Regions from separate parts of the Streptomyces sp. NPDC058052 genome, predicted to be linked through region 1. Evidence: riboswitches for the same ligand, from Rfam matches in the RefSeq annotation. Region 1 holds a riboswitch; the other holds the start of a gene.
What was found. Region 1 has a riboswitch for S-adenosylmethionine ahead of thrC (threonine synthase). Riboswitches for the same ligand answer to the same signal wherever they lie in the genome.
Positions count from the first base shown of each region.

Region 1 (5,214 bases):
GCGCCGGACCGCCTCGCGGTCGCCGTCGCCGAGCGCCGCGCACACCCAGAGGCTTTCCTGGGAGTCCACGGCGCTGAGGCCGGAGACGAGGCCGCCGCCGCCCCTGCGGGAGGAGAGCGTGCCGTCGTCACCGAGCGTGTACGAGACGGGGCCTCGGTTGGATGCCACGAGTACGGAAGCCATGTGGCGAACCTAGCCCGTCCCGTAAACGCTCAAACGTACGTATACGGTCGGCGGTCGGCCGGATACGGACGGCCGCCGGGCCCGCGGCCGGTGGCCTAGCGGATCCGCCGGCCGCGCATCGCCGCCTTCGCGACCAGGCCCGTCGCCGCCAGGACCACCGCGAGCGCGCCGAGCAGCCACAGCCGCTCCCCGTCGCCGCCGGTCTCGGCCATCGAGCCGCCGCTCCCGGTGCTCCCGGTGCCGCTCCCGCCGCCGCCGGTGCCGTCGTGGCCGGGGCCGGGCGCCGGGGCGACGGCGGTGGTCACGGAGGGCGAGGGGGCCGGGCCGGTGGGCTCCGCCGTCGCGTCCCGGTCCGCGGAGGCCGCCGGGTCCGGGTCCGCGGGGGCCGCCGGGTCCGGGTCCGCCGGCTCCGGCGGGGTGGGGGCGGACGGCGACGGCGCCGGGTCCGGGGTCTCCACCACCGGGGCCACCGCGCACGCCGGGTCCTCGCTGCCCTTGCCGCAGGTGGAGCGCGGGGAGGTCACCTCGACGGCGCCGCCGAGCTTCCCGTCGCCGGTGGCCGGGTCCTTCACCGTCACCGCATAGGTCACGGTGGCCGTCTTCCCGGCCGGGATGTCACCGGTCCAGTGGATCCGCTGCTTCCGGTACGTCGCCTCGCCCAGGTCCGCCTTCGCGTCGCCCGCGTAGGCGGCGTCGTCGAGGACGCCGGTCAGGTCGTCGGTGAAGGAGGCGTCCGGGTGGTCGAGGCCGCTGACGTTCTTCGCGGTGATCGTGTACGTGACGGTGCCGCCCGGCTCCACCGTGCGCGGGTGCGCCGCCTTGGTGACCTCCAGGTCCGGCACCGGCACCGAGAGGACGAGCCCCGCGGGCACGTAGGTGTCGCCGCTGGTGGCGAAGGTCAGCTCCGCCGAGGTGGCGCCCACCGGGATCGCGCCGTCGGGGACGTCGAACTCCTTCGCGTCGAGGGACAGGTTGTCGGCGAGGTCCGGGGAGACCGCGCCGTCGTCCCCGCCGACGAAGAAGTTGTCCGTGCCGCCGGTGCGGGCCTCGGTGACGTTCTTCCCGCCCACCAGGAACCTGTCGCCGGGCGTGTTCCCGTCGCCCTCGTACGCCGTCACGCCCGCCCGCGCCTTTCCCGGGGAGCGGTGGAAGCCGTCCACCGTGATCGTCGTGGCCGGGGAGGCCGGGCGCTGGAGCACGTGCCCGCCGTAGACGTGGACGGAGCGCCGCTCCGGGGCCTCGGCCGGGCCGGGGCCGGGGAAGCGGTGGACCACGGTCAGGGACCAGCCGGCGACACAGCCCTTGCCGCCCGGTGCCCACACCCCGCCCACGCCGACCGCCACCGGCGCGTCCGTCCCCGAGACGCCCGCGAAGGCGGCGGTCACGTCGGACTCGCCGGTGTAGTGGTGCGGCCCGACGGTGTCGGCCGGGTCCACGACCATGCTGTCGATCGAGACCGGCGCGGCCTTCCTCCCGCCGACCGAGAGCAGCGGCGCCGTGGTCGCCGGGTCTCCGGGGGAGGGGTCCACGTCGGCGCCCGAGGCGGCGCAGCGCTTCGGCGACGTCCCGCCGGGGCCCCGGTACGTGCCGTCGCTGCCGCCCCAGGAGAGCCGGGCGTAGGCCACCTCGGCCCCCTCGGGGATCCGGATCCGGCCGGTGCTGGAGCCGTACGCGCCGCCGGTGCCGTCGGTGTCGAGGCGCCGCATGACGAAGGCGTCGTCGTGGTCGGAGCCCTCGCCCTTCGTGGCGGCGGCGCAGCGGGCCGCCAGGCCGGCGGGGGCCGTCGGGCAGCCCATGACCGTGTTGCCGATCGTGGTGAAGTCCCCGTACAGGGACGCCTGGTACCGCAGGCCGAAGGGTTCGACGACGTCGGCGGCGGCCGGCCCGGCGGTGGCCGCCGAGAGCGTGCTCGCGGCGAGGAGACCCGCCGCGAGCACACGGGAGGGGTGAGATCGTACGAAGCTCATAAAAGGGCAATGTAGGCAAAGCCCATCATTACGGGGCGTTACGCCACGCGGCGGTGCGCGTACTCCGTGATCTCGGCCATCGGCGGCCGCTCCTCGGTGTCCACGGCGTACGTCCGCGGCTCGAACCCCTCCGGACCCCGCTCGAACTGGGTCAGCCAGGGGCGGACGAGATGGCCCCGGGAGAGCCGCAGCTGCGCCGTCCGGTAGATCGCCGCCGCCATCCGGCCCAGCGCCCGCCCGTCCTGGTGCCGGTGCTTGCGCACCCCCACGTCCACCTGCGCCAGCGCGTCCAGGCCCACCGTGTGCAGCGCGTCCACCAGCAGCCCCAGCTCCACTCCGTAACCGACCGGGAACGGCAGTCGTTCGAGCAGCGAGCGCCGCGCCGCGTACTCGCCGCCCAGCGGCTGGACGAAGCCGGCGAGGCGCGGCCAGTGCAGATTGAGCAGCGGGCGCGCCACCAGCTCCGTCACCCGGCCGCCCTGACCAGGTGTGTCTCCGAACGGGCGGTCGTACATCGCCTTCACGAACTCCACGTCCGGGTCGGTGAGCAGCGGCCCCACGATCCCCGTCACGAAGTCCGCGGAGAAGTCCCGGAGGTCCGCGTCCACGAAGCAGACCACGTCCCCGCTGGTCACCATGAGTGACCGCCACAGGACCTCGCCCTTGCCCGGGACCGCCGGGATCCGGGGGAGTATGTCGTCCCGCGCGACCACCCGGGCGCCGGCCGCCGCCGCGACCTCCGCCGTGCGGTCCGTGGAGCCCGAGTCGATCACCACCAGCTCGTCCACCAGCGGCACGGCGTCGGTCATCAGCTCGCGCCGGATCACGCTGACGATGTCCCCGACGGTCGCCTCCTCGTTCAGCGCGGGCAGCACCACGCTGACCGTCGTCCCCCGCTTGGCGGCGAGCACCCGCTCCAGCGGCCGGTCGGACACGGACCAGGACCGCCGGGTCAGCCAGCGCTCCACTTCTTCCAGCAACGTGATCTCCATCTCGCGGATCGGACGACCGTCTCCACCTTCGAAGCCTTCGGTTACAGTCTTGAACAACGCGGATGCCCGATGCATGTCGGGGTGCCACCCGCGTCTCACAATCGAATACCGCTCATCCAGAGGGGCAGAGGGATACGGCCCGTTGAAGCCCCGGCAACCCTCCAGTCGGTTCTCGTCCACCGTCTCCAGGCCACCACCCCAGGTGGGGCCCTGACGGACGCAGCTTGTTTGCGCGAGGCCACCGGCTAGGGAAGGTGCCAAATCCGTCTCATGGCGAAAAATTCGTCATGGGAAAGATGAGGAGAAAGGGCCTCGCCTCCATGGCTGTAAACACCGTCGCACCCGCAACCGCCGCTGCTGACGCCCCTGCCCCCACCGTCGATCTCGGCCCCGCGTCCGGCCTTTCCTGTCGCGAATGCGGCCAGGTCTTCGCCCTCGGCCCGATCTTCGCCTGCGAGCTCTGCTTCGGCCCCCTCGAAGTGGCCTACGACCTCCCCGCCGGCGACCCCGAGGCGCTGCGGAAGCGGATCGAGTCCGGCCCCGCGAACATCTGGCGGTACGCGCCCCTGCTGCCCGTCCCCGCCGACGTCGCCGAGAAGCCGAACCTGAACCCCGGCTGGACCCCGCTCGTCAAGGCCGACAACCTCGCCCGCGAGCTCGGCGTCGCCCCCGGCAAGCTCTTCGTCAAGGACGACTCCGGCAACCCGACCCACTCCTTCAAGGACCGGGTCGTCGCCCAGGCCATCGAGGCCGCCCGCGCCTTCGGCTTCACCACCCTCTCCTGCTCCTCCACCGGCAACCTGGCCGGCGCCGTCGGCGCCGCCGCCGCCCGGGCCGGCTTCCGCTCCTGCGTCTTCATCCCGCACGACCTGGAGCAGGGCAAGGTCGTCATGGCCGGCGTGTACGGCGGTGACCTCGTCGCCATCGAGGGCAACTACGACGACGTCAACCGCTTCTGCTCGGAGCTCATCGGCGACCCGCTCGGCGAGGGCTGGGGCTTCGTGAACGTCAACCTCCGCCCGTACTACGGCGAGGGCTCCAAGACGCTCGCGTACGAGATCTGCGAGCAGCTCGGCTGGGTCATCCCCGACCAGCTCGTCATCCCGATCGCCTCCGGCTCCCAGCTCACCAAGATCGACAAGGGGCTCCAGGAGCTCATCAAGCTGGGTCTCGTCGAGGACAAGCCCTACAAGATCTTCGGCGCCCAGGCCGAGGGCTGCTCCCCGGTCTCCGCCGCCTTCAAGGCCGGCCACGACGTGGTCCGCCCGCAGAAGCCGAACACCATCGCCAAGTCCCTGGCGATCGGCAACCCGGCCGACGGCCCGTACGTCCTCGACATCGCCCGCCGCACCGGCGGCGCGGTGGAGGACGTGAACGACGAGCAGGTCGTGGAAGCCATCAAGCTGCTCGCCCGGACCGAGGGCGTCTTCGCCGAGACCGCGGGCGGTGTGACCGTCGGCGTGACGCGCAAGCTCGTCGAGGCCGGCCTCATCGACCCGAACCTCACGACCGTCGTCCTCAACACCGGCGACGGCCTCAAGACCCTCGACGCCGTGGCCGACAGCTCCCAGGCGACCGCCACCATCCGCCCGAGCCTGGACGCGTTCCGCGACGCGGGCCTGGCCCACTGAAAGGTCTGTGAAGCCACCATGGCCGTGAACGTCCGCATCCCCACCATCCTCCGCACCTACACCGGCGGGCTGTCCGAGGTCGCCGCCGAGGGCGCGACCCTCGCCGAGGTCATCGCCGACCTGGAGAAGAACCACACGGGCATCGCCGCCCGCGTCCTGGACGACCAGGGCAAGCTGCGCCGCTTCGTGAACGTCTACGTGAACGACGACGACGTCCGCTTCGAGCAGGGCCTGGAGACCGCCACGCCGGACGGCGCGGGCGTCTCGATCATCCCCGCGGTCGCCGGCGGCTGCTGATCCCCCACGGCCTTACCGGTCGGTACTGAATTGCCCCTTCCGCGAGAGAAAGCGGAGGGGGCAATTCTGCATGGTTGAGCGCGGTAGAGTTGGGGAAGTCCCCTCCGCCGCTCATGCCACGCGCATATGAGCCCGGCCCGGGAC
Region 1 is NZ_JBHVRX010000026.1:99,679-104,892, forward strand. It holds gene ACFVU3_RS29635 (trehalose-6-phosphate synthase) at 1-183, opposite strand, end outside; gene ACFVU3_RS29640 (isopeptide-forming domain-containing fimbrial protein) at 279-2,150, opposite strand; gene ACFVU3_RS29645 (glucosyl-3-phosphoglycerate synthase) at 2,189-3,130, opposite strand; SAM riboswitch class I at 3,252-3,445, shown strand; gene thrC (threonine synthase) at 3,439-4,773, shown strand; gene ACFVU3_RS29655 (MoaD/ThiS family protein) at 4,792-5,070, shown strand.

Region 2 (5,214 bases), on a different contig from region 1:
TGGAACAGACCGGCGAGTCCATCGGCTTCGCCCGCTGGCTGGTCCTCGGCCTGCCGCTCGCCGTGGTCTCCTCCCACCTGGCGGCCGAGGCGGTCCTGCTCACCACCACCCGCCGGAAGGACCGGCGGGGACCCGTGCGGATCACCCTCGGCGAGCTCCAGGAGCACTCCCCCACCCCGGTGTCGGGCCCGCTCTCCCCGCCCGAGCAGCGCTGCCTGCTGCTGCTCTCCACCGTCGTGGTGCTGTGGTGCGCCGAGCCGCTGCACGGCGTCTCGCCCGCCGTGGTCGCGCTGATCGGCGCGGTGGTGGCCTCCACCCCCGCGCTCGGCACCGTCCGGATGAAGGACGGGCTGCGGTCGGTGCCCTGGCCGATGCTGCTCTTCATGGCGGCGACCACCGCCATGGGCGTGGCCCTGGTCGACTCCGGCGCGGCCGGATGGCTGGTCGGCGGGATGCCCGGCGGGGTGCCCCCGTGGGCCTTCCTCACCGTCGTCGTCGCCGTGAGCACCGCCGCCCACCTGGTGCTCCAGTCCCGCTCGGCCCGCTCCTCGGTCCTGGTGCCGCTGGTGGTGGCCGCGGCGGCCGGCGCCGGGGTCGACCCGGTGGCCGCCGCGCTCGCCTCCACGGCCGCCGCCGGCTTCTGCCAGACGCTGCCCGCCTCCGCGAAGCCGGTCGCCCTCTTCGCCGAACCACCGGACGGCGTCCCCACCTTCACCCCGCGCGACCTGCTGCGGCTCTCCGCCGTGCTCGCCCCGCTCAGCGCCGCCCTGGTGCTGTTCTTCGCCCTCGTCGTCTGGCCGCCGCTCGGCGTGCCCGTCCTCCTGGAGTCCCAGCCGTGAGCCTTCACATCGCCGTCGCCCCCAGCGGGTTCAAGGAGTCCCTGTCCGCGCCCGAGGCCGCCGAGGCGATCGCCGAGGGGCTGCGCCGGGTCCGCCCGGACGCCGTCGTCGATCTGATCCCGCTGGTCGACGGCGGGGAGGGCACGGCACAGGCGCTGGCCGCCGCGACCGGCGGCAGGCTGCTGCCCCGGATCGCGACCGGCCCCCTCGGTCTCCCGGTCCGGAGCCACTTCGCGCTCCTCGCCCCCTCCTCCGCGGTGGTCGAGATGGCGGCCGTCGCGGGCCTCTCCCTGGTGCCGGCCGGCCGGCGCGACCCGGGTTCCACCACCACGTACGGGGTGGGCGAACTCGTCCGGGCCGCGCTGGACGCCGGAGCCCGCCGCGTCCTCGTCGGCTGCGGCGACTCCGGCACCTCGGACGGCGGGGCGGGTGCGCTCCAGGCCCTCGGCGCCCGGCTCCTGGACGCCGAGGGAGTCGAACTCCCCCTGGGGGGTGCCGCGCTGACGCGGCTGGAGCGGATCGACCCCAGCGGGCTCGACCCCCGGCTCGCCGCCACCGAGCTCCTGGTGGCCTGCAATCCGTACAACGTGCTCCGCGGCGAGCGGGGCGTGGCCCGGGTCTTCGGCCCGCAGAAGGGGGCGGGCCCGGAGCGCGTCGAGGAGCTGGCGGCGGCCCTGGACCGCTGGGCCGCCCTGCTCGTACGGGACCTGGGCGCGCCCGCCGGGATCGGTACGGCTCCGGGGTCAGGGGCCTCCGGCGGGCTCGGCGCGGGCCTGGCCGCGCTCGGGGCCCGGCTGCTCCCCCGCTTCGAGGTGCTGCTCGACCACGTCGGCCTGGACGCCCGGCTGGCCCGCGCCGATCTGGTGATCACGGCGGAGGGCGCCCTGGACGGGCAGACCGTGCGGGGAAAGATCCCGGCGGAGGTGGCGCGCCGGGCGAAGACCCACGGGGTGCCGGTCCTGGCCCTGGCCGGGACGCTCGGGCAGGGCGTCCACGAGGTGCGTGCGGTGGGGGTGGACGCCTACGGCTCGATCCTGCCCGCGCCGGTGGCGCTGCCCGAAGCCCTGGACCGGGGTGCCGAGTTCCTGGCGGACGCGGCCGAGCGGGCCCTGCGGATGGTCCTGGTGGGGACCCGTCTGGCGGTGGCCTGACCGGCCGGCGTCAGCCGCGGTCGGGGACGCAGCGGCCGTCCTCGGTGCGGTACTTCCACTGGGCGCCGTCGCGGACGAGCTCCTTCACGGCGCCGACGAACCGCTCGACGTGCTCGTCCGGGGTGCCGGCGCCGAAGCTGACGCGGATGGCGTTGAGGGACCTCTCGCCGGGGGCGGCCGGCTCGGGGGCGCCGCACTCGCCCGGGTCCTGGGCGTCGGATCCGAGCAGCGTGCGGACGAGCGGGTGGGCGCAGAAGAGTCCGTCGCGGACGCCGATGCCGTACTCGGCGGAGAGGGCGGCGGCGAAGTGGGAGCTGTTCCAGCCGTCGACGACGAAGGAGATGACGCCGACGCGGGGCGCGTCGTCGCCGAAGAGCGAGAGGACGCGGACCTCGGGCACGTCGGCGAGCCCGGCGCGGACGGTGTCGATGAGGTGCTGTTCGCGGGCGACGAGGGCGTCGAAGCCGGCCTCGGTCAGCGCCTTGCAGGCGGAGGCGATGGAGTAGACGCCGATGACGTTCGGGGAGCCGGCCTCGTGGCGGGCCGCGGTGGTGTGCCAGGCGACGTCGACGCCGCCGTCGGCCCGGCGGGCGACCGTGCGGGAGGCGCCGCCGCCGGCCAGGTAGGGCTCGGACGCCTGGAGCCAGTCGGCGCGGCCGGCGAGGACGCCGGAGCCGAAGGGCGCGTAGAGCTTGTGCCCGGAGAAGGCGACCCAGTCGACGTCGAGGTCCTGGACGGAGACCGGGTGGTGGGGGGCGAGCTGGGCGGCGTCGAGGACGATCCGGGCGCCGTGCGCGTGGGCGGCGGCGGCCAGTTCGCGGACCGGCCACAGCTCGCCGGTCACGTTGGAGGCGCCGGTGACGCAGACCAGGGCGGGGCCGTAGGGATCGCGGTCGGCGAGGGCGCGCTCCAGGGTCTCGACGGCCTGGGCGGGGGTGCGGGGCGCGTTGAGGTAGGTGACGTGGGCGTCGCGCCAGGGCAGCAGGGAGGCGTGGTGCTCGGTCTCGAAGACGAAGACCTGGCAGTCGGCGGGGATCGCCTGGGCCAGCAGGTTGAGCGAGTCGGTGGTGGACCGGGTGAAGACGACCTGGTCGCCGTCGCGGCAGCCGAGGAACTCGGCGACGGTGGCGCGGCTCTGCTCGAAGAGGTCGGTGGAGAGCTGGGAGAGGTAGCCGGCGCCGCGGTGGACGCTGCCGTAGTACGGGGCGTAGGCGGCGACGTCGTCCCAGACCCGCTGGAGGGCGGGGGCGCTGGCGGCGTAGTCGAGGGCCGCGTAGCTCACCCCGCCGCCGGTGACGAGCGGGACGGTGACGTCACGGCCGAGGACGGGCAGCGGGCCGGTGCAGCAGGCGTCGGAGGACTCGGAGGCGGCGGCGTCGGAAGCGGTGGCGGCGGCGTTCGGGCGTGCGGACATGGCGGTATCTCCCGGGAGGGCAGGCGAGTGGCGTGAAGGGCCCGCAGGGCAGTGCCTCGAAACGGCGCGCCGCGTACGGGTGATGGCCTCGACGCGCGGCGGGCGTCAGGGACGACGGGCGCACGGAGGTGGGAAGAAGGGGCCGGAGGCCCTATCGCATTCGCTTGCTCACGAGACCGCTCCCTTGAGGACCAGGACCCCAGGGATGGCGCAGGGGTCCGCGCTTGCCATGGACCTTGCTGTCCACGGCCTGGTCTTCACCCGGGGCACCCCGCCACGGACGGAGGGTTGCCGGACAGCCAGCCGGGGCTTGGGGCTGTCACTCATGACCTGTTGCCGAACGTATGCCACCGCTCGCGGTCCGCGCAACCCCGTCCGTATTCCGGAACGGGGCCGCGCGGCCCGCGGGGCGGGGCTCAGGCGTTGCTGGCGGTGATCCAGCGGTCCAGGGCCGCGCGGGCCGAGCCGGAGTCGATCGACTCGGCGGCCCGTGCCATGCCGGCCCGCAGCCGCTCGGCGAGGGTGCCCTCGCCGGGCTCCAGCGCGGTGAGCGCCGCCGCCGCGTTGAGCAGCACCGCGTCCCGTACCGGCCCGGTCTCGCCGGCGAGCAGCCGGCGGGCGACGTCGGCGTTGTAGGAGGCGTCGGCGCCGCGCAGCGCCTCCAGGGGCGCGTAGTCGATGCCGACGTCCTGGGGGTCGAAGACCTCCTCGCGGACGGAGCCGTCCCGGACCACCCAGACCCGGGAGGTGCCGGTGATGGTCAGCTCGTCGAGGCCGTCGTCGCCGCGGAAGACCAGGGCGGAGTTGCCGCGCTCGGCGAACACCCCGGCGACGATCGGCGCCATCCGCGGGTCGGCGACACCGACGGCCTGGGCCTTCACCCGGGCGGGGTTGGTGAGCGGGCCGAGCACGTTGAAGGTGGTCCGGATGCCGAGCTGGCCCCGGGCGGCGGCCACGTGCCGCAGGGAGGGGTGGAACTTCACCGCGAAGCAGATGGTGATGCCGGCCTCCTCGGCGACCTCGGCCACCCGCTGCGGGGTGAGGCCGAGGTTGATGCCGAGCTTCTCCAGGACGTCGGAGGAGCCGGAGGCGGAGGACGCGGCGCGGTTGCCGTGCTTGACGACCTTGGTGCCGGTGCCGGCGACGACGATCGAGGCCATCGTGGAGATGTTGACGGTCTTGGCGCCGTCGCCGCCGGTGCCGACGATGTCGACGGCCGGTCCGGGCACCTCGATCGTGTTGGCGTGCGCGTACATCGTCCGGACGAGCCCGCTGATCTCCTCGACGGTCTCGCCCTTGGCGCGCAGGGCCACCATGAAGCCGGCGATCTGGGCGTCGGTCGCCTCGCCGCTCATGATCAGGTCCATCGCCCAGGCGGTGTCGTCGGCGGAGAGGTTCTTCCCCTCCAGCAGGCCGTTCAGGAGGACGGGCCAGGAGCGGCCCGCCGTGGTAGGTCCTCCAGCGGGGGTCACAGCGCTCATGGCAGCTCCTGATGATCGTGCGTCGGATACGGGGTCCAGCCTATCGATCCGCCGGTACGGCAAAGAGCCCCGTCCATCGAATGGACGGGGCTCTCGCCGTGGCGACCTACATCAGGAGGTCAGGAGGGACTCAGTGGTGGCCGTGGCCGCTCTGGATCTCCTTGTACTCCTCGAGGGTGGGCTTGGCGACCTGGTTGTCGTCGCCGTAGTAGCCCTTGTTGAGCTTGACGCGGAGCTTCTCCATCGCGCCGATCTTCCGCTCGACGCCGTTCTCGTCGACGGCCGGCGGCAGCGCGGCGGGCTCGTACTGCTCGTGCGCGGTGAGCTTG
Region 2 is NZ_JBHVRX010000009.1:214,591-219,804, forward strand. It holds gene ACFVU3_RS15730 (SLC13 family permease) at 1-839, shown strand, start outside; gene ACFVU3_RS15735 (glycerate kinase) at 836-1,990, shown strand; gene ACFVU3_RS15740 (aminotransferase class V-fold PLP-dependent enzyme) at 2,001-3,404, opposite strand; SAM riboswitch class IV at 3,620-3,735, opposite strand; gene trpD (anthranilate phosphoribosyltransferase) at 3,821-4,885, opposite strand; gene ACFVU3_RS15750 (cytochrome bc complex cytochrome b subunit) at 5,016-5,214, opposite strand, start outside.
Region 2: linked by a shared signal. The riboswitch ahead of ACFVU3_RS15740 (aminotransferase class V-fold PLP-dependent enzyme) and the one ahead of thrC (threonine synthase) in region 1 are both predicted to bind S-adenosylmethionine.